3 regions of the Virgibacillus sp. genome follow, and region 1 is predicted to be linked to each of the others. Evidence: predicted binding sites of a transcription regulator. Region 1 holds the regulator's gene; each other region holds the start of a gene.
The links. Region 1 encodes LexA, which represses DNA repair genes until DNA is damaged. Its sites were predicted from a motif close to CGAACATATGTTCG; they were not measured.

Region 1 (12,120 bases):
ATGCTGAAGTATTTGGAGGAGAAGATGCACTTGTAAGACCTCAAATAGTTTCTGGTACGCACGCTATTACAACGGCTCTATTTGGTATACTGCGTCCTGGTGATGAACTATTGTATATTACTGGTAAGCCTTATGATACTTTAGAAGAAGTAATCGGTATTCGTGGTAAAGCTGAAGGATCCTTACGTGATTTTCAAATTATTTATCAGCATGTTGATCTATTAAAGAACGGTAAGGTGAACTTTGAAGCTATTAAGCAAGCAATGAATAAAAAAACAAAAGTAATTGGCATACAACGCTCCAAGGGATATGATGATAGGCCTTCATTTACGATAACAGAGATGGAGGAAATGGTGAACTTTGTGAAGTCCATTCTTCCTGAAGTCATCGTGTTTGTTGATAATTGTTACGGCGAATTCGTCGAAGAGATGGAACCACTACATGTAGGAGCGGATGTTATTGCTGGGTCTTTAATTAAAAATCCCGGTGGCGGTATTGTTCGAGCGGGAGGCTATATTGTTGGAAAAGAATCACTTATTCACCAATGCGCCAACCGTCTAACTGCACCAGGACTTGGAAAAGAGACTGGCGCAACATTTCACATGCTACAAGAAATGTTTCAAGGCTTTTTCCTCGCTCCTCATGTAGTTGGTGAAGCTCTTAAGGGAGCTGTTTTTACTTCAAGACTAATGGAATTGGCCGGCTACACAACATCGCCACATTATAAAGCAGAGCGTACAGATTTGATTCAATCGGTAACATTTCACAATAGAGAAAACATGATTATGTTTTGCCAAGCGATTCAAGAACATTCACCAGTAAATGCTTATGTGAAACCATTTCCAAGCAAAATGCCTGGGTATGAGGACGAAGTAATTATGGCAGCAGGAACGTTTATCCAAGGGGCAAGTATTGAGTTGTCTGCTGATGGCCCGCTACGCCCCCCTTATGTAGCGTTTATTCAAGGTGGGCTAACGTATGCCCATGTAAAGATAGCCATTACAGAATCGTTAGAGAAGCTCAGTAATATGACTTTAAATAAATAGTCGTTCAAATTTATCTTTGTGCGATTGATAACTAAACAATATTAATAATGAATCATACCGCTTCACCTTCAATAACGGGTGAAGCGATTAAGGTTTAGGATGGAAGAAAAAAAGAATCGTAGCATGTAAATTTTAAAAAATGCTTTCGTTAGTGTTAGAAAACCTTACATGATATTGACATGTTAGATTACATGACATATAATGAAAAAGTATTATGAATTAGGGGGTCATGAATTGAATGATAAAGATCGTCGTTCCATGCCTCTATTTGCAATCGGCATTGTAATGAAGCTTACCGAATTAACAGCTAGGCAAATAAGGTATTATGAAGAGCACAGTTTAATTCATCCAGAAAGAACCACTGGAAATCAGCGATTATTTTCGTTTAATGATGTTGATCGACTGCTTGAGATTAAAGATTATTTGGATAAGGGGCTAAATATTGCCGGCATTAAACTACTGTTGAATGAAGATGAAACGAAACAAGTTTCACAACTAAAAATGACTGAATCCTCTCAGATATCTGACAAGGAGTTGCGGAGGATTCTAAGGCAAGAATTAAATGAGCCAAGCGCTCATAAAAAAGCTAATTTGCGTCAGGGAGACCTTGCTAGGTTTTTTAGCCGTTAAACGTATCCTTATGCTAAAGTTACCCGTTATGTATCTTGCGCTATAGCTATATAAGTTTTTTAGTATAAGTAAACGAAGGCTTCACCGTAAAATTTGGCGATAAGCCAAGTTTTTATAAAAAGTAACTTTACAATTTGGTTCGTTTAGGGAAACAAATGGATATTAGTACGTGATGTAATAAAACGAACCAATCAATTAAAAATGTGAAATGTTGGAATGTTATAAATTTTATTAAATTTCACTAGGCAAGGGAAACATTGAATTGGTGGTGTGTAGTTATGAATTTCATATACGTTATTACTATCTATTTGTTTTCCTATTCAAATAAATAAAATTGAAATAGGAGGACAAAGTATGGGAAGCACTTATACAAGAGAAGATGTAGTAAAACGCATTAAGGAGGAAAACGTCCGTTTTATCCGTTTGCAGTTTACGGATATGTTGGGGACCATTAAAAACGTGGAGATTCCACTTAGTCAATTAGGTAAGGCTTTAGATAATAAGATGATGTTTGACGGCTCTTCCATTGAAGGATTTGTACGCATTGAGGAGTCTGATATGTATTTGTACCCAGACTTGGATACGTTTGTTGTTTTTCCTTGGACATCAGAAAAAGGAAAAGTAGCTCGCTTTATTTGTGATATTTACAAAACGGATGGGACTCCTTTCGAAGGTGATCCACGTTACAATTTAAAACGAAATTTAAAGAAAATGGAAGAGTTAGGTTTTGATGCTTTTAATATTGGGACTGAACCTGAATTTTTCCTCTTTAAGCTAGATGAAAAAGGCGATCCCTCTATGGAATTAAACGATCACGGAGGCTATTTTGATCTTGCACCAACAGACTTAGGGGAGAACTGCCGTAGAGACATCGTTCTTGAATTAGAAGAAATGGGTTTTGAAATTGAAGCTTCCCACCACGAAGTTGCTCCTGGTCAACATGAAATTGATTTTAAATATTCAGATGCGGTAAAGCATGCAGATGATATTCAAACGTTTAAATTGGTTGTAAAAACAATTGCCCGTAAGCATAATTTGCACGCAACCTTCATGCCGAAACCATTATTTGGAGTGAATGGCTCCGGCATGCACGTGAATATGTCGTTATTTAAAAATGGAGAAAATGCATTTTATGATAAAGACGGTGATATGGGGTTAAGTAAGACGGCTTTTCAATTTATTTCGGGTATTATTAAACATGCTGGTAGCTTCACAGCGATTACAAACCCAACCGTTAATTCCTATAAACGTCTAGTTCCTGGTTATGAAGCTCCTAGTTATATTGCTTGGTCTGGTGCAAATCGAAGTTGTCTCATGCGGATTCCAAATTCTCGTGGTATTAGCACGCGTGTAGAAGCTCGTAGTGTGGATCCATCAGCAAATCCATATTTAGCACTTGCCTCTTTACTAGCAGCTGGCTTAGACGGTATCGAAAATGAAATGACTCCGCCACCAGCAGTTGATCGTAATATTTATGTGATGTCTAAAGAAGAACGTGAAGAAAATGGTGTTCACGATTTACCTAGCACCTTAGCGGACGCATTAGAAGAATTAAAGAAAAGTGAAGTTATTGTAAATTCCTTAGGTGAACACCTTTTCGAACACTTTGTTGAAGCAAAGGAAATCGAATGGGAAATGTTTAAAACACAAGTACACCCGTGGGAAAGAGAGCAATATTTAAGAACTTATTAATAGCGGAAGCCCTTGGCACTATTGGTGTTGAGGGTTTTTTGGTGTATCAAATCATAGCTTGTTGGTCTCTGGGTGAATGCCCAGAGATTGCCCAGAAAAAGAGAATCATTCATCTAGAAAATACTCATATGATCCTCAAAGTCATTCATACCTTTTTCTTTTATTTTATTATATATGTGTGCATTTTTAATAGTTACCTACTTTATTTTTAACTTACAAATGCGTGGTCTAACTCCACCGTCTAAAGACGGTGTCCGCTTTTAGCCTTACCTTTTTTGTCCATACGAAGTGAAGAGGTGAAAGTATGGATGGATATAGAAAAATAGTCATGCTGTGTAGAATATCAAGTATCATGTCATATGGGTGACAAAGTATAGATATAAGGTTTTGGGCGGTCACATAGCGGTGAGAGTGCGTGATTTGATAAGACAAAGTTGTGAAGCCAGAGGGATTACCATATTGCAAAGAAGTGTTGGGAAAGACCACATTCATTTATTATTATCTTGTCCTCCAAGTATTGCTCCAAGTAAAATATTAGTATCTAAAAGGAAGATCATCGAGATTATTGCAGGATGAGTTTCCAGAACTCAAAAAGAGATATTGGGGGCAGCACCTGTGGGCAAGAGGATATTTTTGTGCCACCGTAGGAACGGTAACGGAAGAAATAATAAGAAATTATGTAGCAAATCAATTCAATGAAGATAAGGACGAAATATTTAGGATAGAAGAATGAGTTTAGTCTAGCTTTGAGGATGCTTCAGCTAAGGCCTTTGAGAAAGGAAAGTGGTACAAGGTGCAACAGGTCGAGCCAAACAAAGTACTTCTTCAAGAAATTTATTTTTAGGTGCACAAAAGAGATTTACAAGGGCACCCTAATAAATTAATGAATATACATGTTGACTTTATTGGTAGACGAGTAGAATCTATTCACGATGGTCATCTCCTTTTTTATAATCAACCTTCTTGGACGGATATATATGTTGTTGGCCATCTAAACAAAGGGGAAGGTTTTCCGACCATTGTTAACAAATTAAAAGTCGGTAATGGCTAACAGTATAAGGTCAAAAATAGTAAAGGCGCAATTTATTATGTTACAGCAAGTAATAAATACGTTAGAGTAGAATAGTAAAAAAAGTTACTCGTATCAGTAATAACCTAACTGTTAAATTCATTCTATTAACCATGTAAATATTGACATAGCGAAAACGAAGGTAGGGGACATATTTCTTTAAGATGTCGTTTCCTAAAATAAGAAAGGGGAGCATTATTTGAAAATTTTATTAAACATTGATGCACAACAATAGTTGGGAGTACTTTTTACTCTATAGAATATCACTATAATTCGGATATTTCTAGGATACTAACAAGCTTAGCAAGGACGGTGGAAGGGTTTTCTTCTTAGCACATATCTCTCTTTCAAAATGTGGTTTTTTGCTTGTCTAAGTATGTACGCTTTCGCTTAAAGCGTGCTAATCTTTACATGTACATGAATAATTACAACTTGACATGATGACCTATACTCGCATAGATTTGGTAGCCAAAAGCCAGCTACTACAAGTGCTGGCCTATCAGTTGTAATATACACTGGGAATCAAAAATGCGTACGGTAAATGAACGTTTTTGTACATACTTAAAAATTAGCATTTATAGTAGCAGAACAAAAATAGATTATGCACGTTTAGATTGAATTGAATCAAAAAAATAGTTAGGTTACGATGGTAAGTACATAAAGTGAATTTTGTAGTGATTATTTTATGTAATGAAAAGACGCTTTATTTTAATGCTCATTTTACGATAAGGTGTAAAACGAGAAAATTTATTAATTTTATCATATTATAGAAATAAAGGAGGTGTAAGGAGTGAAAAAATATATAATCACGTTTCATATGACAGATGGTACTGAAGTTGTTACAGAGGAGGAGCGAGAAAGTAAAAATGATTTTTTCTTTAGTTTAAAGCGCTATGATTCTAATTGGTACAAAAGTAAAAATACAATAATAAATTTAGACAACGTAAACAGCATTATCTTGAAAGCGCAATCAGATGGGGTGCTGAAAACTGGTAATGAAGAAAAAGAATTACGAAATGTTGTATGGTGACGAAGCATATTAGTGCTTCGTTTCTTTGTTTCATAGAGTCTTAATGGGAGATTTATATCAACTTTATTTGTATTTATCTATGTTGAGGCACCTGCTAAACTTTGGTAGTGTACATTTTGTCTGCATCATTAATAAGAATAAATGCAAGTAACAATCATATATATAAAATAGAAGATAAAGAAAGGAGACAATTATGTTCACACAATATAAATATTGGAAACCTTATATAAGTCCGTATGATCCATGTAAACCCAGTAAAGTGAAAAGTTATGCTACTCCACCTCAATTATATATGGGGTTTCAACCATATGGATTAAAACAATTTAACACTCCAAAAGAAGCACTCTATCATGGTACACTTTGGCCTCAATTATATAGTCCTTATCCAAACCCTCATAAAGGAGACGAACAAGGTGAATAAGCAAATGCCTCCCGAATATTATCGGCTGCTCGAAGAAATTCAAGCAAACGATTTTGTCCTAGTTGATTTAAACCTTTATTTAGATACCCATCCTAACGATTTTGAAGCTATTCAACAATTTAATAATTTATCAAAGGAAACGATGCAATTAAAAATGGACTTTGAAAAGAAATTTGGACCACTTATGCATTTTGGAAAAAGTTTTTCTGACTATCCATGGAATTGGAAAGATACCCCTTGGCCATGGCAAGTTTAAAATTATATATCATATCATTTTGGATAGGAGGAAGCCAAGATGTGGTATTATGAAAAAAAGCTACAATACCCAGTAAAGGTCAGTACTTGTAATCCAATGTTGGCAAAATTTCTCGTTGAACAATATGGAGGAGCAGAGGGAGAACTTGCTGCTGCACTTCGTTATTTAAACCAACGTTACACTATACCAGATAAAGTAGTAGGACTTTTAAATGACATTGGAACTGAAGAATTTGCGCATCTGGAAATGATTGCAACGATGATTTATAAATTAACGAAAGATGCAACTCCCGAACAATTAAAGCAGGCTGGTCTTGGTGAACATTTTGTTAATCACGATAGAGCGTTGTTCTACCATAATGCAGCAGGCGCTCCATTCACTGCCACTTATATCCAGGCAAAAGGAGATCCTATTGCCGATTTGTATGAAGATATTGCTGCGGAAGAAAAGGCGCGGGCGACATATCAATGGATTATTGATATGTCCGATGATCCTGATTTAAACGATAGCTTGAAATTTTTAAGGGAAAGAGAAATTATACATTCACAACGTTTTAGAGAGGCTGTAGAAATTTTAAAAGAGGAAAGAGATCAAAAAAAAATATTTTAGTTAATATTTCCTATAAACACGGTAAAGGGCGAATAGTTACTTTACTTATTGTAAAATAAGACGGTTTCGCATTCTATACCTTGTTTAAAATATTATCAAGAAAGGGGAGCGCTGGAAGGTGACACACGACGAAGTATAGGTGGGTTGCGCATACTTTTATACCGAGTGGAAAAATATGCTACTACACTTCGGATGATCCTTGTGATTTCCATACAAAGTAAAACCTAAATATAACGCAAGAAACCAGATTCGAGTGAACTACAGATTTCTGTGTATCCAGTTTTGTAAGCCGGAGTATGGCAATACGTATTGACTCTGGAATCGTTCCATAGTTTATACTTACAAACATAGTAACTATAGATAAAGGAGTAGTTGTACAATGTTCACATATGATGTAGCAATAATTGGTGCAGGAGCAGGTGGTCTAAACACCGCTATGGAAGCAATTAGTATGGGAAAAAAAGTTGTATTAGTTGACAAATATAAGCCAGGTGGAGAATGTACTTGGGCGGGTTGTATTCCAAGTAAAGCACTTATTCAACTTGCTGATGAAATTCATGCGGCGAAAAAATATGCCAACATTGAAGTAGACGGGAAGCAAATAATGAGTAAAGTTCGTCAATTAATAGAAAAAGCGCATCAAGCGGAGGCAGTAGAGCAATTACAAGCTGCAGGTATTGAATATATTCAAGGTGATGCGAAAATTAACGATCAACACAGCATACGTGTAGCTCATGAAACCATTACTGCTGAAAAAATAGTTATTGCCACTGGATCAAGAGCTCTTATTCCTTCTATTAAAGGAATTAATCAGGTTAACTATTTAACAAATGAGAACGTCTTTCAACTTGAAGATTTACCAAACAATCTAATCGTTGTAGGGGGTGGCCCTATTGGTGTTGAATTAACGCAAGCTTTTCAACGTTTAGGAGTGCAAGTAAAACTAGTTGAAATGGCTGACCGTATTTTATTTAGAGAGGAAAAAGGCTTAGCACAACAGCTCCAGGGTACGTTGGAAGAGGAAGGGGTGCAACTGTATACATCCGCGAAGGCGCTTGAAGTAAAACAAGCAAATTGTACTACAACCCTAACTATAGATAGGAACGATGTACTTGAACATATTGAAGCAGAACAGATATTGTTTGCCTTAGGTAGAAAGCCGAATATAGAAAAAATTGGTTTAGATGATCTGGGGATTCGCTATACTAACAAGGGCATTGAAGTTAATGAATATAATGAAACTTCAGTTCGCAACATTTATGCTGTAGGAGATGTGGTTGGTCCTTATTTATTTTCTCATATGGCTGGATTTCAAGCTAAACAGGCAATGCGACATGCATTTTTAGAAATGCATACCCCAATAGAGCAACACCCAGCTTGGTGCACCTTCACACATCCAGAACTGGCTAGAACAGGGATGACTGAAAATGAAGCAAGGGAGAAATTTCAAGACAAGTTTAATGTTTATACAGTAAGCTATTCTGAATTAGATAGGGCTGTTGTTGATCAAAAGACAACCGGAGAAGCCAAAATAATTTGTGATCAAGATGGATTTATAATTGGAGCAAGTATTTTAGGGGAAAGAGCCTGTGAGTTATTGGGCGAATTGCAACTTATGAAAACATTCCATATTCCCTTCCATAAACTAAAGGATACAATTCATCCATATCCGTCTTATAGTGAAATTCTGACACAATTAAGCAACGCAGCTGTTGAATAATTAAAATAAAAGTGTTTTTAATACCATATGTTATCCTCAAGTCTTGAATAAACGAATTCAAGCAGGCACCTTTTATATTACTAGAGTAAAAGACTTGTGTTCATTACAGGTCTTTTTCAATTTCTTCTTCTTTTTTGTCTTGTTAAGTAGCGTTCCGTCTGTTGATAAATTTAGAATTGTAACGTATTCTGTAGTATGTTAGATAACATCTACAGATAGTAGAGGTACCTTATGCTAGTCGCTTTTAAAGACAAAACAAAGGAGATTTTAACATATGGCTGAGAAATATTTTAAAACAGGAGACATAGCCAAATTTCATGGAGTGTCTAGTGATACAGTGCGCTATTACGATAAAGAGAATTTAGTTACTCCTTCTGTTGTTAAAGATAATAAATATAGGTATTATTCTTTGAATGACGCTTTGAAGTTTAGTAATGTAACTTGGTTGCGTGAATTAGGTGTACCTTTAAAAACAATTAAGAACTGGCTTGATTATAAAGATTTGACAGATGTATCGAAATTTAACGAGAATTATTTAGAGACATTATTGCTAGAGAGAGAGTTATTAGATAAAAAAATCTATTTTTTACAAGAGTTAAATAGAAGGCTAGCCTCTTTTCAAACAAAACCAAATATGTGGGAAGTGGTTAAGGATAATTATATATTTACCTGTGATGGATTTAACTTTACAGCTGATGATAAAGGCTTCAATATTAATGAATCCAATCTGTATGACTCCCAAGAAGATGTTTTTTGGAATAAGACTTCGATGATTGTTTATCAAAACAACTTAAGAGATTTTCATCATCCTAAAAAAGGAGAAGTATATTGCTCTAACATTATTTCTAGTATCGATCAAGATATCAAAAAAATTAGTTTTCCAACAGCACTTCGTTATAATTTTGTCGGGAATCCTTTTTCTGATATGAGAAAGATGCAAGAAATATTGAATGAAGCAAAGGAACATGCCATTACACATCAGTTGCGTCTAGAAGAATACTGCTATTCATTGTTTTATCTATCACAAATTAAGGAAAAGAGCCCCGTTTACTATGTGCATATTTATTGTCCTGTCTATTATACGGGGGAATGATGACAAAACAAAATTCATAGTAACCCAATATTTATACACAAAAAAAACTGCCAACTGGCAGTTTTTTAGTGTATATGTCGATACAATCCAATAACCTTCCCTAAAATGGTTACATTATCGTATATAAGCGGCTCCATGGTTGCATTTTCTGGTTGTAATCGTATATGATCTTTTTCTTTAAAAAAACGTTTTACGGTTGCTTCATTATCTGCTGTCATTGCAACAACAATTTCGCTATTTTGTGCTGTGTTTTGCTGTTTAACGATTACCATATCTCCATCTAAAATTCCAGCTTCAATCATACTCTCTCCTTCAATTACTAAAACAAATAGACTATCATCAGGATTAGCCGTATTTGCAGGAAGCGGAATATATTCTTCAATATTTTCTACAGCTGTTATGGGCAAGCCTGCTGTTACTTTCCCGATAACAGGCGCATAAAGTGCTTCTTCTTTTGGAATAGGATTCTCTTCTTCCAAATGTAAGATCTCAATTGCTCTTGGCTTTGTAGGGTCACGTCTAATATAGCCTTTGTCTTCAATTCTAGCTAAATGCCCGTGAACAGTCGAGCTAGACGCTAAACCCACAGCCTTGGCAATTTCTCTTACAGATGGTGGATACCCTTTTTGCATTACTTCATCTTTTATATAGTCTAATATCATTTGTTGCCTTTTGGAAAGTTTAGTCATGAATCTATCACCTCGCGCATAATATTAATTAACCTTAGTTTACCATTAGATAAAACTTCGCGCAAACATTCGTTCGAAAAATACTTGACAAGATCACGCGTTCGGTTATAATAGGGGTAGAAAGCGAACAAAAGTTCTATATTGTATAAGGAGGGCTATTAGATGTTTCAAAAACTGACCAAAACAGACGCATTCTATCTTGTAGCTTTTGCATTAACATTAGGTTTCTTATATTATTCTATTATAATGAGTTAATATGATAGAAGGAGTAAACATTGTGAAGGCAGTTGTATATTGTAGGGTAAGTACTGACAAAGAAACTCAAGAAACATCATTAATAAGACAGAAACAGGAATTGGTTAAACTGGCAGCTGAATATCAACTTACTGTGGTAGCGTGTATACAAGAGCAAGAGAGCGGATATAGTATTGATCGAGATGGGATATTTAAGATGTTAGAGATTTTTTCTCAAAAAAGGGCAGATTGTTTATTGATTCAAGACGAGACTCGTTTAGGTAGGGGGAATACAAAAATTGCCCTTTTTCACCAGCTGCTGAAATTACATATTCCTATTTATACAAGCTTTCATGGAGGGAAGTTAGAGTTATCGGAAGCAGATTCCATGGTGTTGCAGATCGTTGGGATTGTGGAGGAGTATCAACGCAAAATACATAATATAAAGATAAAAAGAGGGATGAAGCAGGCAATTGCAAAAGGATATGATCCCACCTTAAATCTTTCGAATAGAAATGAAGCTCCAGGAAGGCAAAGATTAGAATTTCCTGTTGAAGAAGTCATTAATTTACGACAAAATGGTCTGACGTTTAAAGAAATTGCTGATACATTAAATGGTCTAGGTTACAATGTATCAAAGGCTACTGTTCATAGACGCTATCAAGAATATGAAAGCAAACAAAAATAAAGGTATTCTCAGGAGGACAAGTTCTTTGCCCTTCTCTTTTTTATATGGTACTGTAAAGGAATCATGTTGATAAGCACACCTGTTTTATATCAATGACATCTATTGTACAATGAAAGAGAGTGCAATTTTGTCACCGAAAACTTATGATTTAACAGAATAAAAATATACGCATGAGGGAGGGTAGATGGATGCTCTCAAAAGGTAAGATCGAACGTATTAATGAGCTTGCAAGAAAATCCAAAGTGGACGGACTAACTATTTCTGAACAAAACGAACAAAAAAAATTACGCCAGGAATACTTACAGGGTGTAAGAAAATCTTTTAAAAATCAGTTTAAAACAATGAAAGTAGTTGATCCAGAGGGAAATGATGTAACACCGAAAAAAGTAAAAGATTTACAAAAAAAGCATAACAAGAAGTAGCAATACCTATTTTGTTATAAGTGCATGATTTCACTTGTAGCAAAGTAGGTTTCATTATAGAATGAATATAGGCATAATTATGAAAGGAGTTTACACTGAAATGGCAAATACAATTGAGCAACAATCTATTAATACAATCCGTACATTGTCTATTGACGCTATTGAACATGCAAATTCTGGGCACCCAGGTCTACCAATGGGGGCAGCGCCAATGGCTTATACGTTATGGACCGAATTTATGAACCATAATCCTAAAAATTCAAAATGGTTTAATCGTGATCGATTTATTTTATCGGCAGGCCATGGGTCTATGTTATTATACAGTTTACTACATTTATCAGGTTATCAAGTATCTATGGATGATTTAAAATCCTTTCGACAGTGGGGATCTAAGACTCCTGGACATCCTGAAGTTCATCATACGGATGGAGTAGAAGCAACTACTGGACCTTTAGGACAAGGTATTGGTATGGCTGTCGGTATGGCAATGGCAGAAGCACATTTGGCTGCTAAATATAATC
Region 2 (5,490 bases), on a different contig from region 1:
AGAAATAATATTATCTTTAAATTCTCCATTTAAAGCTCGTTTCTGATCTTCTTTGTATAAAAGATTAAACACATCAGCTGCAGCAAAAGTAACAGCGTTTGAGTCATGTTTGACAGCGAAATACTGAGCAAGACCTCCACCTAGAGAATGTCCTGTAAAAACGATGTTATTTGCTCCATGTTTCTTTACATATTTTTCAACAACCTGTTCAGCTTCTGTAAATTGATTTTTGTTGGTATACGTGAGGGTTTTATCTTTGGAGTTGAGTTTCGCTTTCCCCGTTGTTAAAGCTGCGTCTTGAGATGGAGTTCCTAAATAAGGTGTTTTTCCATATTCTTTTTTGGTATAATCGGAATCACCAAGAATAATTCCATGAAGATCCTCTTCATAATCTTTAAGAGAATCTGGCTCTGTGCCCCTGAAACTGATAACGATTTCATTTGTGGCGGGGTTTTTGAGCACATAACCGTCTAATCCAGTATCAGCGCTTTTAATGGTTTCGATAGGATACCAAGAAGTTTTTACGTCATCACTTATCTTTATTTTTATTTGTAGAACGTCATCTTGATATGTATTTTCAGATATAGTAGCAGCCTCTAAATCTTTAATGTGATTATTCAATTTATCCTGCCCCTTATTATTTTAATTAGATGAGGTGAACCGCTTTGAAAATATTTAATATTGTTTTAATTATATTTATTATACTATTAGGAGGTTGTAATGTGAACTCTAGTCAAAAAACTTATGATGATGAAACATCAGAAAAAGCAAAGTCAATTGTTAAGAGTTATTTAATCAATAATTATCATGGCGTCGAAGATATTGAATTAGGTGAGCTATATCAATCGCCTATGGGAAGTATGACAGTTGATGGTAAAGTTAATGGTAATGAAGAATTTTCTATAACCTTTACTGATAAATTAAAGGTTAGAAGTCTTGTGGTAAAAAGCAAGAATTTTCCGGAAGAAAAAGAGCAATGTAAAGAAAAAGACTGTAATTATTGAAATCTACCCAAAATGCTATAAAATCTTGCTGTTGATAGTTGCTTGGAAACATATGTAGTTTTTACAGATTACTCTAAAACGTGAAGGAAAGGTTTGCGACTATTAGAAGAAGATATGATACATATAAAATAAAACTCCTAGTATATTATTGATATAAGGTCACCTGTTCTATCTCTCAAAAGCTTTGAGAATGCATTTTTTTGTTCCAAGCTTTTTATTTTAAATTTGTTGAAATAAGGTAGATAACTGGAGTTATTAAGAATTACTCTGGATTTTGCTGTAAGAATTCGCCATCATTTCGTCCTCCATCTTTTGATATTAGTTAATCAGTTAGGATGTGGTACGAATGAAAAAACTGTTCATTTCAACAATTTTTATTATTACAATTATACTATTAGGAGGTTGCATTGTGAACTCAAATCATGAAGATTTTGATGATGAAACAATTCGTAAAGCTGAAGAATCAGTTGAAAGGTTTTTAAAAAATAACTATAAAGATATCCGTACAGTAGATTTTGAAAAAGGTGATTATAGTACTCCTATGGGAGGAATGGTAATTAGCGGAATAGTTAATAATAATAAAGAAGCGACTTTCTCTATCGGCATTGATTATCAAAGTAACTTTAGAGTTGGTTCGATATCCGAAGGGAATGAATTTCCTGAAATAAAAGAGGAATGCAAAGAAAGAACATGTGATTATTAAAAGAGTCAAATTGACAAAAGCAAAAGAAGATATACTTTTTCACTAGCGTTGCATAAATAACGTCGTAATTTCAGTTTTAATATTTTTTCTTAAGAGAGCCAAAAAATGTAAATTAGTGAATATTTAGGGTGTTTTTAATATTTTGTTTTAATCAATGCAACGCTAGTGAAATAATGTGTGTTCGAGAGAAGACACAAAGGTAGGTGACTAGAAACTATGGTCGTTATAATATTATCGTTAATAGTAATTGTTATGGTTTTTATAAGTTTTCTTGTTGGTATAAAACAGTATAAACGAAATTTAAAGAATAATGAATATGATTTGCTAGAATATTTAGAGAAACATAAAGATAACTTATCAATCACTATAAAAGAAGATGGACATGACACTTTAACATTTAATCAAAATGTTAAATTTCCACTGGCAAGTACAGTAAAGATAATAATTGCTTTTAATTTTGTCAGATTGGTTACAACCTGTAAACTTTCTTTATCTGAAAAAGTGAGTCTCAGCTATATTGACAAGTTTTATGTTGTAAATACTGATGGTGGGGCACATCCTGAATGGAAAAAATCAATAGATAATTCTAGTGAAGTATCATTGTTAGACGTAGCTAAAGGAATGATGCAATTTAGTTCAAATGCTTGTACAGATTATCTAATGAATAGAATTGGGTTAGATGTTATTAATGAGAGCTTAAGAGATTTGCAAATTAATACACACGATAAAATCACTTATCTAACGCCTTCCGTATTAATGCCGGGATATTTATCAAATAAGAAGAAAATAGCAACTACAAAGATGCAAACTATGAAGTCCGCTTCCTACCAATCATTATCAGAAGAACTATTTAAGAAAACGGAACAAGGAGAATGTGAAGATTTAAAAGAAAAAACATCACGAATGTTGAGTCGGAAAATTCAGTATTTAATAACTGAGAAGCTTCCATCTTCTACTACAAAGGATTACGTAGACCTTATGTATAAACTTGGAAAAGAGATTCTTAGTGATGAAGAGAAAAAATTATTTAGTGAAATATTAATTGGGGAAAATATAAAAGGAAATCAAGATGATTACTTCTGGTATAAAGGAGGAGCAACTCCATTTGTGTTAACTTCTTCTCTGTATAAAGAAAACGCAGAGCACTCTATTGTTATTTCACTATTCATGCGTGATGAAAAAGCCGAAGATTCATATTGGATACAAAATATCTTTAATGATTTCATATTCAGTATAGCCACCGACATTGATTTAAAGAATAAAGTAAAATCAATATTTAAAGAAAATATGTGAGTGAATACAATTCAAAGCTCAAGAAAAAATAAAAAAAGAAAAACTTAGTCTTTCTCTTTTTGCAAATCTTAAACATAGATCCTTTTGGCGAAAAATTGAAATAATAATTTTAAATCTATTAAATACAACATTTTATTACTCCACATCCGGTGGTATAAAATTAACATAAGTGGCTCTCTTTTGCTCAAAGCCTACAGCCTTATATAAATATCTGGTACAAATTTTAGCGGTCATTTCTCGCAGTTGATATGGCGTATATTCCCAAACCCCAGTTTTATTTTTATGCTGCCACTTATATGTGGTTTTGCCAATCCTTTTAATATCCAAATGGTATTGGCTATACAGTTGCCTTTTAGTGGCAGCTAAATCTATTCCAATGAGTCTAATGGCTTCATCCGTAAAGTCCAGATAAAAGTCGGGATCGTGAAAACCATCAAAATATTGTTGTTCGTGTTTAAATACAGCTATTGCAAGAGGCATAGCTATAAAGTTCACAGCGAGTTGTTTGAGTTCTCTATCCATTTTATCACCTTTTAGAACGTTTGTTCTTATTATAAGTAACTAATTAATTTTTATCAATTACAATAAATGGTATACGTAAAGTATGAAGCAAATTAACGTGGTATCATTTTCGTAAAATATGGATCTTGAGTAAGATAATGGAGAGGAATATGTAAAAATGAATAGAAAACTAAATATTTTGATGTTTTATAATACAGTTTTTCATATAAACAATTTTATTCTGATCCTACTTGTATATCTCTTTGGATTAAATAGCATTGCAGCTCTGTGGTTTTTTACCCCTTTTATCTCTATTCTCTTTACAACTTCAATGATAGAGAATTCAAAGAAGATACTAAGTGGAACGGTTAGGAAATTGTCCATTATAGATTTTCTGTCACGGTGTTTCGTTTTATTTTTTAATTTTTTTGCACTAAGTAACTTAGTTCATATCCCATATATTTATCTATTTGGTGTAGGCATCATTTTCATGATGATAAATATTTATGTTGAAGTGAGGATGAAAAAGCTGTTAAGTCATATTCAACAAAAAGATGTAGAAGGGGGTTCCTTAACAAAGGAAGAATTTAATGATTTGATTGATGATTACGTTAATGATAAATCTTCTAGTGAAACTAGTAAAAGTGTTCGATCTATTGTCTATATGGGGTATTCTAACGTTTTAATAATTGTATTAGTAATTGGAGGCATTATATCGTTTGATTTATTCGGAGTAAAAAACAGGTGGATTGTTCTTTTAATTGTATTTCTATTTTTGGCGATTTATTTATATTTAACAGCAAGAAAGATTAGATCTTATTATAACGATGAAAAAAGAATAAAAGCAATAAATATAAGAGATAATATCACGCTTGTAATAGGATTATCAATCATCTATATATTGCACGGAGTGGTTTATATCGGGGAATCAACCTTTAATTTCTTTGGTATTTTTCTGGCTTGCGCATTCTTTTTGCCAACCTTTAAAACAAATCAAGCGATTCGATCTAATTTTTATAAAACAAATAAAAATAAACATAAGTAAAAACTCAGGATGAAAATCGTGTTTCTAAACATTCAATACATAGCAAGCTTTTGCTCATAATAAAAACACCTCCTGCAATCATAATCGAGACGAGTTAAAGGCATGTGGTGATCTTTGTAAGAAAAGAAAGATTTCAATTGTTACAATTAGGGAAAAAGGAGGTCGTTAACATTGAAAGAGGGTTCTATACAAACGATTCTAGGAAATGGTACTTTTATTATATGTGCGTTTTTAACTGTTAAATTAAGCGGTAGAACCTTGCTAGAAAGTTTTATAGTATCTTTAATGGCGTGGGGCATTTTCAAATTAGTGACATCCAAGAAAATGAAATTATAATTTTTAAGCTAGTGAATACAACGTTTTTTACTTCACACCTGACGACACACAATACAGAAGTAGCTTTTAATGGCCTCATAGGTAAAATCCAAGATCATGAAAACCATCAAAATATTGTTTGGTTATGTTTGAATTACAGCTATTGCAAGAGTAATGGCTATAAAGTTCACAGCGAGTTGTTTGAGTCTTTATTCATTTTATCATCTTAGAGAACGTTTATTTTTATTGCAAGTAACTAATTATTTTTATCAATTGTAATTTTTAGCAAGACGATTAACATGAAAAAGATGGTTAGATCAAAAATGGGACGTACATTTACCATACGCAGCGCATTCCCCAAGAATGGCATAGTAAAAGTTGCTATAATGGCTACTACGAAACAAAGTATAACTATAATAAAAACTTTTTGTAATGAAGTCATAATTACTCCTTTCATGGTATATAACATTCTTAGAAATATCTATAGTGGAAATTATTTAAATTCATAATAGGATTTTTGGGTGTATAGAAAAAAGTCCAGTATAAACACACTTAGTGAACTACTCACCACTTAGCTTCGCTTGAAGTGGGAGCTTCTCATTTCCACGACGAAAGCAACCTTTCGTCTC
Region 3 (13,863 bases), on a different contig from region 1:
ATTGGAGGCATATCTCCATTGGCAAAAATAACGAATCAGCAAGTGGAAAAACTGGAGGCAACATTAAATGCAGTTCAAAACGAATATGACTTTAAAGCATATACTGGGTTAAAACATATTGAGCCATTTATTGAGGATGCTGTGCAACAAATGGCTGAAGATGGTATGGAAGAAGCAGTGTCAATAGTTTTAGCACCACATTTTTCTACTTTTAGCGTACAATCCTATAATAAACGAGCAAACAATGAAGCTGAAAAATATGGTATTACGATTACTTCAGTGGAAAGCTGGTATGATGAGCCTGGTTTTATTAAATATTGGGCTGATCAAATTACCGACGTTTATGCCAAGATGGCAGACGAGGAACGGGAAAAAGCAGTGCTGATTGTTTCTGCCCATAGTTTGCCTGAGAAAATTTTACAGGATGGTGACCCTTATCCACAACAGTTAGAAGAAACCGCCAAACTAATTTCAGAAGCAACTGGGATTAAGAATTATGAAATTGGTTGGCAAAGTGAAGGCAACACGCCAGATCCTTGGTTAGGACCAGATGTACAGGATCTTACAAGAGATCTTTACGAGCAAAAGGGATACCAAGCTTTTGTTTACGCACCTGTAGGTTTTATAGCCGACCATTTAGAAGTGTTATATGACAATGATTACGAATGCAAAGTAGTTTGTGATGAAATAGGTGCATCCTATTATCGACCAGAGATGCCAAACGTACATCCACAATTTATTCATACATTAAGCGATGTTGTACTAAAGCAAGTAAAGCGTGAACCGAATGAATAATTCAAAACAAATTGTCATTATAGGCGGCGGTATAACAGGTTTATCTGCTGCCTATTATTTACAAAAACAGCTCGTTGAAAAGCAACTTCCTTATAAGGTGAAGCTTGTGGAAGCAAGTAGTCATCTAGGGGGGAAAATAAGAACGTTGCACCGGGATGGATTTACGATTGAACAAGGTGCAGACTCGATGTTAATTCGTAAACAGCCGGCTATGAAATTAGTGGAAGAGCTACATCTTGAAGATCAAATTGTTCGTAATGCTACGGGAAAATCCTATATTTTGAAGGGAAATAAGTTCCACCGTATGCCACAAGATACCTATATGGGAATTCCAAAAAATGCGCGTTCTATATGGAATTCTACATTAATTTCTCCGAAAGGAAAATTAAGAGCTTTGGCAGATTTATGGAAGGGAAAACGAAAAGAAGAAACAGATGAGTCTTTAGCAGCTTTTTTTAGACGTCGCTTTGGAAATGAATTACTCCATAACCAGATTGAAACGCTGTTATCTGGAATTCATTCTGGAAATATAGAAGAAATGAGTTTAAAAGCTTCTTACCCACAATTTCGCCAATTGGAGCAAGAATATGGCAGTTTAATGAAAGGGTTAAACAAAACTATTCCCAAAGTTGCAAAAGATAAAGGGAAAGGGCCGGCACCTGGTGCTTTCTTTTCCTTTCAAAACGGTTTAGGTACTCTAGTAGATCGTTTAGCAGAAGAAATTGGAGAAGAGAATATGATGCTCCAAACAGCGGTTGATCATATTGAAAAAAAGGAACACGGCTATCATGTACTGTTAAGTGATGGAAATGTTTATAAAGCAGATGCTGTTATTATAGCTACACCACATTTTACCGTGCCGAAAATATTTAGTCAGTATGATTTCTTTCAACCTTTTGTGGAGGTACCTGCCACATCAACAGCTAATATTGTGTTGGCGTTTGATAAGGTGAAAATAAAAAAAGATATAGATGGCACAGGCTTTCTTGTTAACAAGAACAGCAATTACCATATTACTGCTTGTACATGGACACATAAGAAATGGCCGTTAACAACCCCAGAAGGGAAAGTTTTAATGCGCTGTTATGTTGGGAGACCGGATAACGAAGAAATAGTCGAGGCGTCAGATGATGCGCTAACAGACATTGTGCTAAAAGATTTACATAAAGCAATGAAATTAAAAGGTGATCCGACATTTAGTGTTGTTACACGTTGGCGAAATGGAAGACCGCAATATACACTCGGGCACTCGGAACGACTTGCTGAAATTAGAAAACAAGCTAGGCTGCAGTTACCTGGTGTTTTTTTAACAGGTTGCTCCTATGATGGTCAAGGTATTCCAGACTGCATTGAACAAGGAGAAAGAACAGCTCAAAAAGCATTACATTTTGTTTTACGTTAACCTTAACCCCCTATAATGGTTGGCATTTTAGGGGGTTATCATGTCGTTACTTTTCTTTCTGATAACTTGCTTCTAATTGATCTACAAGTGATCCTACAAAGTCGACAGCTTTCTTAATAGGTTCAGGCGAAGACATATCCACACCAGCTTTTTGAATTAAATCAAGCGGCTTTAGTGTTCCTCCAGATTTTAATACGTTAATCCAACGTTCGGCAGCTGGAGCCCCTTCTTGCTGGATAGTCTGTGCTACAGCAGTAGAGACGGTCAGACCAGCAGAGTACGTATAAGGGTAGAGTCCCATGTAGTAATGTGGCTGACGCATCCATGTGAGTCCGGCTCCTTCATCCATTGTTACTTTATCTCCCCAGAAATTCGCTAAAGCTTCTTTCTTTTGTTCAGAAAGAACTTTTGCTGTTAAAGGCGTTCCATTTTCGGCTAACGTATACACCCTTTTTTGGAATTCTGCCTCCAGTAAATGCGTCACAAAATTATGATAATATGTCCCTAATAACTGGGTGATAATCCATCTTTTCATTCGCTCATCATCTGTTTTAGCTAATAAGTGATTCGCGAGCAGTAATTCATTTAAAGTGGAAGGTGCTTCAACAAAGTACGTTGAAGGACGAGTATTAAATAAAGACTGTTCTTTTCCGGCAAAGTAAAAATGACCTGCGTGTCCCAATTCATGAGCTAATACAAATGCACCGCGCATGGTATCTGTCCATGTAATTAGGATATAGGGATGTACGCCATAAGGGCTGGAGCAAAAAGCACCTGTCCTTTTCCCAATGTTATCAGCCAAGTCGACCCAACGGTTTTGAATAGCCTGTTTTATAACTTGTTGATATTCTTCTCCCATGATACCGAGAGCGTCCACAATTGTAGCTGTCGCTTCTTCATATGTAGTTACCGGATTGAAGTCTGGATCAAGCGGCGCTTTCAAATCGCATAAGTATAACTCTTCCAATCCCAATTGTTCTTTTTTTAGTCTAGCAAATCGTTGCATATGAGGAGCGAGCTCTGCTTGAATAATATTTAGTTGATTATGATACATATCTGTCGTTACCTGTTGTGGATGCAATAGCATATCTGTGACATTATCATACTGACGTTGCCTTGCCATCACCACTTGCTTGGTAACTTCTGTTGCATAAACGGCAGCGTATGTATGTTGATATTGTCGAAGCGTTTGTACAAAAGATTTATATGCATTTCTACGAGCAGTGTTATCAGCAGTTAGCTCATAACGGTCTTCATACAATGCAGCAGACATAGGAAGTTCATTTCCATGCTCATCCGTAATGGAAGCAAACATCATATCGGATGATGTACTACGCTGATAAATCACATATGGCGCATCGTGAACTTCAGAAAGAGAAGCGAGTAGTTCTTCTATCTGCGAAGACAATGTATAAGGTTTTTTTTCTATTAAATCAGCAAGCATTTTGCGGTACGTTGCTAATTCGGGGTGCCGTTTTACAAAATCCCCAATCGTTTCTGTAGGTATTTCCAGTATTTCTGACTGAATAAAAGATAGTTTTGCTTGAATTATTGCTAGTGCTTGGGCTACTTTTGCGCTATCTTCTTGACGAGATGGATCTGTTCCATCTGTACTGTTTCGTAAATTAGCATAGGTTGCTACCCACATAACTCTTTTTTGAAAAGCTTCGTAGGTGGCAAGGCATTGATATAATGCAGAAGCTTCTTTTCCTAATTCTCCTTTAAAAATCGCAAATTGTTCTACATCCTTTTGAATAGCCTCTAATTCGTTTTGCCAATCTTTGTGTGTAGAAAATAGATCTGATAAATCCCATGTTAAGTTTTCAGGTACTTTAGAACGAGTTGGTCGTTTCTCCATGGACGCTTCCCCTTTCATAAATTGAAAATTAGTAAACTGTAAATAGTGATGCTGTAAGTTCGATTTGACAACCTTAGTATAAGACGTCTGATTTTAATATGAATTATCTTTCTAAAGCAATCCTGTAGTTATTGGATGTATGTATTATTATATTATAATGACTTGAATAATAATAGGTTTTTTAAGAAAATTTAGTATTCAAATATAAGACACTGTAAGAATGCTACTTCAAAAGTTGGAGATAACAGCACTTAAATTCCCAATTTGTTCGCCTAAACAATCCGTCGGAATGAAAAAACCACCTCTGATTGAAGGTTCACTTTATAATTGCAAAATAACTTTCTTTGAACCTGAAAAAAGCTGACATGTTCATTGTCAGCTTTTCTTAATAGGTCGTTCATGCTTGGTACAATTACCAATTTGAATTAAGACAATTTGAAGATGGTACTTGAAATGGTGGCGATGAAGTAGCTTTCTCATACATTTCATTTATCTTGCTGGATGATCACATTCGTCACATAAATTTCCATAGCAGTCTGCTTTTTCAAACATATCATTTCCACATTTACTACATTTTTTCTTAGGTAAATTTCTGAAAAATTCAAGAACGTTGAGCATTGGACTTCCTCCCCCTCGGTTAGTAATTACAAACTATTGTAATATAACAGTATGAAAAAAGTCAATACTGTGTTACAACAAAAAATATTTCTTTATCTCCATTTTTGGTAGTTACCGCAGAAAACCGTATGTAGTGCCGTGGAAAGGCGGCTTAGCAATGTAACAGTATCTAAATATTTTTATTGACTGTTTTAAGGTATGATAACTTGTTTATACTATAGGGAAGTATTCTTGTAATAAAGCAAAATGATGGTTGACTATCCCTTTGGGGCGATTTGCATTCAATACACTTTGAGGTGAGCGTGATAGAAAAAGCAGGCGAGCAAGTGATAGCGTGTTAGTTGTTAGATTTTTCCGTGCAAATAAAGGGCAGTTGATACTGTTAAGCTAGCGGAGGAAAAACACGGAAAGCGTAGTGTTTTTTCGCAGCGGTCACTATCTACATGTCGCTTGTGTTTTTTCGAAACGATTGTTGTATTAAAAATCAAAAAAAATTGTACATAAATAGAGTGCTAGAATTATAGAAGTTATAACTATGCCAAGAAAAGCTTGGCTTACACAATTTTTGCTTCTATCTGTTTTTTTTATTAAACTAGAAAGAAGGGACAAGAAGATCAAAACGTTGTTTCTTTGCTCTGTTGTTGCTTCATTACGATATCAGGTGAATGTTTAGAGCATAAAGGATAAGCAGTTAGAAAAATTTTGTAAACTTTGGAAGGGGTATGACAAGTATGAAATTCATTGATAATCAAGGTATTTTAGACCCAGCTATGAACTTAGCATTGGAACAGTATATTGTAGAAAACTTTGGTGAAAAAGATACATTTTTATTGTTTTATGTGAATCAACCTTCCATTATTATTGGACGCAATCAAAATACGATTGAAGAAATAAATACGCATTATGTTAACGAACATGATATTAAAGTTGTACGCCGTTTATCTGGGGGCGGGGCCGTTTACCATGATGAAGGAAACTTAAACTTTAGTTTCATTACAAAAGATGATGGGAATAGCTTTCAAAATTTTGCTAAGTTCACCCAGCCTGTAGTAGAAGCATTAAATAAGTTAGGTGTGCCTGCCGAATTGAAAGGACGTAACGATTTAGTTGTCGAAGGTCGTAAAATCTCAGGGAATGCCATGTATGCGACGAAAGGAAAGATGTTCAGTCATGGGACGCTCATGCTTGACTCTGAAATTGATAAAGTTGTATCAGCGCTTAAAGTAAACAAAGAAAAAATAGCTTCCAAAGGAATTAAGTCCATCCGCAGTCGGGTAGCAAACATTTCCGAGTTTTTCAATCAAAAAATATCCATGGACGAATTTAAACACGTTATTTTACGGCATGTATTTGATGTGGAGGATATCTCTGAAGTTCCACGTTATGAATTAACAGAAGAAGATTGGAAAAATGTTAAACAAATATCACGTGACCGCTATAATAACTGGGATTGGAATTACGGCAAGTCGCCATCGTTTAATATTCAAGCTTCCCATAAATTTGATGCAGGTCTTGTTGATGTTCGTTTAGACGTCAAGAAAGGAATAATAGAGAATTGTAAAATTTATGGTGACTTTTTCGGTGTTGGAGAGATCAACGTTTTGGAAAGTAGTCTTATTGGTGTCCGTCATCAACAAGAAGCAATTGAAGAAGCGTTGACCAATGTTGAAGTTCCTCGTTATTTAGGAAAGATATCGAAAGAAGACTTTATTCAGTTAATCTATTAATGTCTTTGTAATTATGGGAGAACTATATTCTAAAATTCAGGCATGAGTTCAGTTATTGAGCTTATGCCTTTTACTGTTCATTTCTTCGATAGCGCTTTCTCTTGAAATGATAAAGAACCTCATATATAATTGAATTGTTCAACGATTCTTATAGTTTAGTTGGGTGTGGGAGAATGATTTTTGTTTACCAATAAAATGAATGATGATTCATTCATTTTATTGCGCTAGAGAAAAGTATGGAATTTTTTGGTTTATAGTAAAAGGAAAACGAAGGTCTGTCGCCACAATACTTGTCGACAATCCGAGTTTTTCTAAGACAAGGGGGAGTTTTATGAATATAAGTAAGCAATTGTCTTGTACTGCGCAAGAATATGCGAATAAGCCAGCATATATCTTTGAGCATCAGCCAACGAGTTATAAGGATCTCGATCAAGCTGTGACTTTATTTGCTTCTGGGTTAGCAGCAATTGGTTATAAAAAAGGTGATCACATTGCTTTAGTTGTCGGAAATAGCCCTTATTACATTATTGGTCTATATGGTGCTCTAAGGCTGGGGTTAGTGGTTATTCCAATTAATCCATTATATACACCAAGTGAACTGAGTTATATTTTACATAATGGAGATGTCAAGGCGGTAATAACGTTAGACCGATTACTAGAAAAATTTCAGGCGATAGATGGGGAACTAAGTATTTCTAATTACATTGTTTGTGATTCTGGGGCAGGAGAACAACCAATACCGATGGAGAGAGAAAGATTGCATGCTTTTTCTGAGGTGCTACAATTAGGAGATCCGTATTTCGACCAACCAGATCAGCAAAGTGATGATTTGGCCATTATTTTATATACATCTGGGACAACTGGTACACCAAAGGGAGCCATGCTTTCTCACCACAATTTGTATTCCAATGCAAAAGATGTTGCAGATTATTTAAGTATAAATGATAAAGACAAAGTAATTGCTGCTTTACCCATGTTTCATGTGTTTTGCTTAACGGTTTCCCTTAATGCGCCTTTAATGAATGGCGGGACAGTTATCGTTTTACCAAAATTCTCACCTTCTGCCGTATTTGAATTAAGTACAACCTATCAAGCAACTATTTTTGCTGGGGTACCGACGATGTATAATTATTTATTGCAAGCAAAGCGGGAAGATAAAGAAAATCCATTTGCAACGATCCGGTTCTGTATTTCTGGAGGGGCATCTATGCCAGTAGCTTTGTTAAAGGGATTTGAGCAAGCTTTTGATGTCACCATATCTGAAGGCTATGGATTATCTGAAGCTTCACCGGTAACTTGCTTTAATCCGTTAGATCGACCACGTAAACCGGGGTCGATCGGCTGCAGTATTCAAGGGGTTGAAAACAAGATTGTAGACGAATGGGGCGAAGAAGTGCCTGTTGGCGAGGTTGGGGAATTAATCGTTCGCGGTCCCAATGTAATGCTAGGCTATTATAAGCTTACGGAAGAAACAGCTGCTGCTTTAAAAAATGGCTGGTTATATACGGGAGATATGGCACGAAAGGATGACGAAGGTTATTTTTTTATCGTTGACCGGAAAAAAGATATGATTTTAGTAGGTGGCTATAATGTGTATCCTCGTGAAGTAGAAGAAGTCTTCTATAGGCATCCAAATGTAATAGAAGTAGCTGTAATAGGTACGCCTGATCCAGAAACTGGTGAGGCGGTACAATGCTTTGTTGTGACAGATGAAAATGACGTAACCGCGGAAGAATTAATTTCATTTTGCCAGACGTATTTAGCAAAATATAAAGTCCCTGCAAACATCATTTTTTTAGATGAATTACCAAAGAATACAACTGGAAAAATTTTAAGGAAAAACTTAAAGGAACAAGTACTTCAATGAAAGGCCTAAACTTAGCAGCTGTTGCCATAAAATAGGTGGCAAGCTGCTAAGTTTTTCTAAACAGATAAGAAAATATAAATGAGTTGCTTGTGGATAATGAAATAACTGAATAGTATAAACTTAGGGTTTATAGTATAAGAAAAACAAAGGCTTTCGCATAAGACTTGGTAACAAGCCAAGTTTTTCTAACGACATAGCATTTTTTAATAAATTTTATTCTATTCTTGTTGATGAAGTGGTGAAAAGAAATGGCAAACAAAATAAAATAATCAGAAAGAAAATGTGTTTTTTGTTTCTTTTTTTGAAAAAGTTTGGTATTTTAGTAAAGAAGCCACTTTCTTTTCTTCTAGAAAGGATGAAAACATGTTTAACTTCTACACAGATCCTCCCGAAATCACCCCTTTTACTGCTGCCTTGGTAGCTCGACGAGACTCCAATAACAAAGCAATGACGATGGTGCTTGAAGATCAGGAAGAATATGCAGTCGGTTGCTCCCCAAGTAAGGTGATGGATCACGCTTGTAAGTATTTTGGCAGCAGTTTAAAAGGAAGACAGGATGGAACGCGTGATGTTTGCGGTATTACCCATAAAGCCCCCGTTACAATTGATCCATTAAGCGGCATGTATTTTTTTCCAACGATTTCTCCTTCGAGCTCTCAGTGTACATGGATTGCCCATTCCCATATCGAACAAGTTCAAAGAAAGCATGAATATGGGACGGAAATTATCTTTCTAAATGGAAAAAGCATTGAATTAGACATTTCCTATGGGTCGATGATAAACCAAATTCAGCGAACAGCTCAATTTCGGTATTTATTAAATAACCGACTCAAGTTTTTAAAGAAGCACATTGCTCCTTCAGAATCGACTTTCTCATCAACTCCTCAAACATAAGTTTCACTTTTTTTCGGATAGCAGGATTGAAATAATTGCGTTTTTCCTCACGCCCTCGACAAATAAACAAATAAGAGGAAAAGGAATCATTTTTCTCCAACTTTACAACTTGTATTTGTTTTTGCTGCATCGTTTTCCGTAAGTTTTTTCGCTCCTGAAATGCAAGCTGTTCCATTCTTGTTAAAACTTCTAGGTAGGATTCCTTTATTTTAAATGCTTTGAATGTACCAGTCTGTAGAAAATAAATATCTTGTTGAATTACTAAGATAGTCATGGAAAGAAACAGGAAGCGTGATGCCAATGTTAACTCATCTTCGTTTAAGTAACGCAAAAAGAATTCCTCCTTCACAAGGAACGTATGTTCCTTTGTTGCTAGTATATGCGATAAACATAAAAAAATTCAATTCATAAAGAAAAGAAAGTGGCGATATAAGTGATAGGACTTTGCACATGGCGATTTTTCTATTAAAATAGAAAGTACTAACCATTCTTCAAGGGGGTAAAGAGAACACCTCTAATTCAAGTTTTACTTTGTCTATCATTTCATTCTTTTAATATTACTATAGGAATGTGTAAAGTTTTAAGTTTATCGTATAACCGACGTTTTTCTCATGTGTTTAGGGAGAAAAAGACACTAAAGTATGAAATCGTCTGTTATAGGAAAACATGGAGATATCATTATTATGTGAAAAAACTAGAAAAATAACATTCATATTATCGAGGAGATTTACTACATGCTTTTATTAGACATCCAACTATCCGATTGGGAAATGATTTTTGATAGTGAAACTTTTGATGATTACATTACGCAACTATTAAAAAATTATGAGAATCTAGGCCCTATCCCTGGTTTCCTGTTGCCATTTATTGAGGCGTTTTTTCCATTTTTGCCGCTAGTTGTATTCGTTTTTGCCAATGCTGCTGCTTATGGGCTGTTTGAAGGGTTTATTTTATCTTGGGCAGGTGCAGCAATAGGTGCTATTCTCGTCTTTTTAATTATTCGTAAGTTAGGTGATCGAAAAGTATTTAAAATAATTCGTAAAAATAAACAGGTGAGGAAAGTAACTGCATGGCTAGAAAGGCATGGTTTTGGACCACTGTTTTTATTAATGTGTTTCCCTTTTTCTCCGTCATCTGTTATTAATGTTGTTTCTGGATTGTCTAAAATTAGTACCCAACAATTTATCTTAGCCGTAATTATGGGGAAATCCGTCATGATTTTCTCCATTGCTTATGTTGGCTCAAGTATTATGGAATTTGCCAAGAATCCGGTGAAAACGATTGTTGTTGGAATATGTATCGTGTTATTTTGGATGATTGGTAAATATATTGAAAAGCGATTACAGAAAAAAGCGGAGTTGCGCGAAGAATCTGATACGAGGAAAGATTAAAACATCTGTTTCTAGGGTAAGCTATTAGTAGAACTTACTCTGGAGGAAGATGAAAATGAAAAATAAATATCGGAAAGTGGTCTTTGTTATTTTGTTTGGGGCCATGATTATAATTGCTAGCAGGTCAGCTTTATTTGCCAGCTATGTGGTAGAAGGTGAATCAATGGAGCCAACTTTGGATGATGGGAACCTGCTAATGGTAAACAAGTTTGTGTATGATTTAACGGAAGTCGATCGGTTTGATGTGATTGTCTTTCGTGCTAATGAGAAAGAAGATTACGTCAAAAGAGTAATTGGAATTCCAGGGGATACGATTTATTACCAAGATGACAAATTATATATAAATGGGAATTATGTTGAAGAAGATTTTTTACAAGAATATGCGCAAGCTACGTTAAGTAATAAAACATATACAGAAAATTTCTCGCTGGAAGAAGTAACTGGAGAGACAAAAGTGCCAAAGGGCAAGCTATTCGTTATGGGAGATAACCGTGGGGAAAGTTTGGATAGTCGTGCATTTGGATTTATTGCACAGACGCAGTTGGTCGGCAAAGTAGATGTGAAATATTGGCCTATTTCTCAAGCTAGTCTAAGTCTGGGTAACTAGTGGAAAATGGCGTCTTTGGTGAAGTTTTTCCTTACCTATCATTGGTGTCATAGGTTGTACAAGGTTTTGAGCAAATATGAATGCTAGTCACACCTTCTTCATTTTATATGCTTCTTATATTCTTCATCTACAGCAAGACGCTTCTTTTCAAACATGATATACTAGAATGATAAAGGACATAAGCAACAATTATAAAGTCAGTTCGGACGGACGATCCCGGTCTTCATATAAGGAAAGGGTCTTCTGTCCGTTTTCTATTTTGTACGTTTAGGAAACGATCGTGGACTGTAGAATAATGCTTCACGCTCTATGATGAAACATCATTGTAAGATTTAAAGCTGATCATATACCTTTTGTCATAAAGTTGTCGATAAATAAAATTTTTTATCCATGAAAGGGGAAGTGAGTGATGAGTCTCCGTTTTATAACAGGTCGCGTAGGTACAGGGAAAAGCGGTCGCATATTTGATGAAATAAAAGAAAAATTGCTAGATCAGCCACAAGGCTCAGCTATATTTTATCTTGTGCCTGATCAGATGACTTTTCAGCAAGAATATAATTTATTTAAAGATAAGGAAATTCGTGGCAGTATACGGGCGCAAGTAGTTAGCTTTTCACGTTTAGCTTGGAGGGTTTTACAAGAAACAGGGGGAGGAAATAAGCCCTTTATTAGTACAATAGGAATGCAAATGATGTTACGAAAAATCATGGAAGAAAAGCAAGGAGAATGGCATGTGTTTCAACATGCTATGGAAAAGCATGGGTTTATTGAACACTTAGAAACGATGATTACCGAATTTAAACGCTACGCTATTACACCTGAATTATTACAAGCTAAAATGGAGCATATGAATAGCTATGTACATAAGAAAACAGGAGAAGAAAGTCTCCTTCATAAATTGGAAGACTTGTTGTATATTTATGAAAAACTATTGCTTTCATTACAAGGAAAATATATAGACGGGGAAGATCAATTACAAATACTTGCAGATAAAATTGCTCATTCCAGGCTATTAGAAAATGCAGAAATCTATATTGATGGTTTTTATCGTTTTACACCTACAGAACTTATCGTAATACAAGCATTGTTAAAAAAATGTAAGCAAGTTACGGTTGCGTTAACGGTCGATAAGCCAGAAGAAGAACCTACTTCAGAAGTTGATTTGTTTTATCAAACGAAAGAAACGTTTCATGTATTAAAGCAATTAGCTGCGTCTATAGATGTAACGGTAGAAGAAACGATTAAACTAGCCCCTACATATGGTCGCTTTCGTAATCGCCCATACTTTGCTCATTTGGAGCAGTACTTTGATCATCGTCCAGCGCCAACATATGAACAACCAGTCCCTATACAAATTGCTGAGGCAGTTCATCCTCGTGCAGAGGTGGAAGGTGCTGCACAGCAAATTATTCATTTGGTGCGAGACGAGGGATATCGTTATCAAGATATGGCCATATTTATAAGGCAAACAGACATGTATCATGATCTAATCGCGACGATTTTTCATGATTACGATATCCCTGTATTTATTGATGAAAAGCGGACGATGTTAAACCATCCGTTAATGGAATTTATTCGTTCAGCATTAGATGTCGTTGAGGGAAATTGGCGTTACGACGCGGTTTTTCGTCTGTTAAAAACAGATTTTGTGTCAATTTCGGACAAGGAATACCCGCTAACAGCAGATGCGATTGATGAATTAGAAAATTATGTACTGGAATATGGAGTTCGATCCCGCACAAGCTGGTTTTCTGAGAAAGATTGGATTTTTCAGCGTTTTCGTGGATTTGATCAGATGTCACAAACAGATACAGAACGGGAAACACAATTACGTATTAACCGTTATCGAAAACAAGTAATTAAGGCCTTTGAAGGCTTTGATACGCAATTAAGAGAAGCAGAAACAGTGAAGGAAAAATGTGTTTGTTTGTATCGATTATTGGAAGAACTTCAAGTTCCTACAAAATTAGAACAATTGCGAGCTGAATACGATGAACAAGCTGAAATCGAAAAGGGGCGAGAACAGGAACAAGTTTGGGATGCCGTTATTCAACTGTTGGATGAAATGGTAGAAATGGTTGGCGAAGAAACGATGTCATTATCTGTATTTCGTAAAACATTGGAAGCTGGTTTAGAAACATTGAAGTTTGCTCATGTGCCCCCAAGTATAGATCATGTTATTGTCGGTTCTATTGATCGCTCAAGAATAAGCGATATTCGTTGTGCCTTTTTATTAGGTGTAAATGAAGGAATTTGGCCGTTGAAACCGTCCGCGGATGGGTTAATTAATGAACAAGAGCGTAATTTATTAGCTGATCATGGCGTACAGCTTGCTGAAACGAGTAAACGTCAATTACTAGACGACTGGTTTTATATGTATGTGTCTTTCACAGTAGCAAGTGATCAGTTATGGATTAGTTACCCATTAAGTGATGAAGAGGGAAATACGAAGATGCCATCACAACTTATTAAGCGAATAGAGAACTTATTCCCAAGCTGTTGTGAACATCAATTGCTGCAAGAACCCGATGAATTGTTAGAAGCAGATCGTTTTGTGACAACACCTCATAAAACAAGAGCTGCCTTAACAGCACAACTAGCAAGGTATCGTAAGGGGTATCCAATAAAACCCATTTGGTGGCATGTACTCAATTGGTATATCATGCAGGAAAAAAAGAACGGAACGAAATAACGGAGTTTACAG

Region 2: HLX49_RS16805 (YhjD family protein) is a predicted target of LexA. The motif match lies at 3,536-3,549, and genes of this name have one in related genera.
Region 3: HLX49_RS07630 (YhjD family protein) is a predicted target of LexA. The motif match lies at 9,513-9,526, and genes of this name have one in related genera.

What each region holds. Positions count from the first base shown of each region.
Region 1 is NZ_JABXHF010000091.1:77-12,196, forward strand. It holds partial or broken gene HLX49_RS15440 (methionine gamma-lyase family protein) at 1-1,046, shown strand, start outside; gene HLX49_RS15445 (MerR family transcriptional regulator) at 1,305-1,676, shown strand; gene glnA (type I glutamate--ammonia ligase) at 2,031-3,368, shown strand; partial or broken gene tnpA (IS200/IS605 family transposase) at 3,711-4,101, shown strand; gene HLX49_RS17160 (hypothetical protein) at 4,213-4,419, shown strand; gene HLX49_RS15465 (hypothetical protein) at 5,228-5,467, shown strand; gene HLX49_RS15470 (spore coat associated protein CotJA) at 5,661-5,888, shown strand; gene HLX49_RS15475 (spore coat protein CotJB) at 5,893-6,144, shown strand; gene HLX49_RS15480 (manganese catalase family protein) at 6,184-6,753, shown strand; gene HLX49_RS15485 (dihydrolipoyl dehydrogenase family protein) at 7,133-8,473, shown strand; gene HLX49_RS15490 (MerR family transcriptional regulator) at 8,748-9,566, shown strand; gene lexA (transcriptional repressor LexA) at 9,632-10,255, opposite strand; gene HLX49_RS15500 (YneB family resolvase-like protein) at 10,533-11,177, shown strand; gene HLX49_RS15505 (DUF896 domain-containing protein) at 11,366-11,599, shown strand; gene tkt (transketolase) at 11,700-12,120, shown strand, end outside.
Region 2 is NZ_JABXHF010000115.1:267-5,756, reverse strand. It holds partial or broken gene HLX49_RS16825 (Tle-like phospholipase domain-containing protein) at 1-621, opposite strand, end outside; gene HLX49_RS16820 (hypothetical protein) at 723-1,004, shown strand; gene HLX49_RS16815 (DUF1433 domain-containing protein) at 1,414-1,707, shown strand; gene HLX49_RS16810 (serine hydrolase) at 1,960-3,000, shown strand; gene HLX49_RS16805 (YhjD family protein) at 3,136-3,522, opposite strand; gene HLX49_RS16800 (hypothetical protein) at 3,878-4,546, shown strand; gene HLX49_RS16795 (hypothetical protein) at 5,422-5,490, opposite strand, start outside.
Region 3 is NZ_JABXHF010000027.1:388-14,250, forward strand. It holds gene hemH (ferrochelatase) at 1-795, shown strand, start outside; gene hemY (protoporphyrinogen oxidase) at 788-2,197, shown strand; gene pepF (oligoendopeptidase F) at 2,244-4,055, opposite strand; gene yhfH (protein YhfH) at 4,545-4,673, opposite strand; gene lplA (lipoate--protein ligase) at 5,405-6,400, shown strand; gene HLX49_RS07620 (fatty acid--CoA ligase family protein) at 6,732-8,267, shown strand; gene HLX49_RS07625 (competence protein ComK) at 8,631-9,161, shown strand; gene HLX49_RS07630 (YhjD family protein) at 9,097-9,492, opposite strand; gene HLX49_RS07635 (TVP38/TMEM64 family protein) at 9,896-10,552, shown strand; gene lepB (signal peptidase I) at 10,608-11,159, shown strand; partial or broken gene addB (helicase-exonuclease AddAB subunit AddB) at 11,569-13,863, shown strand, end outside.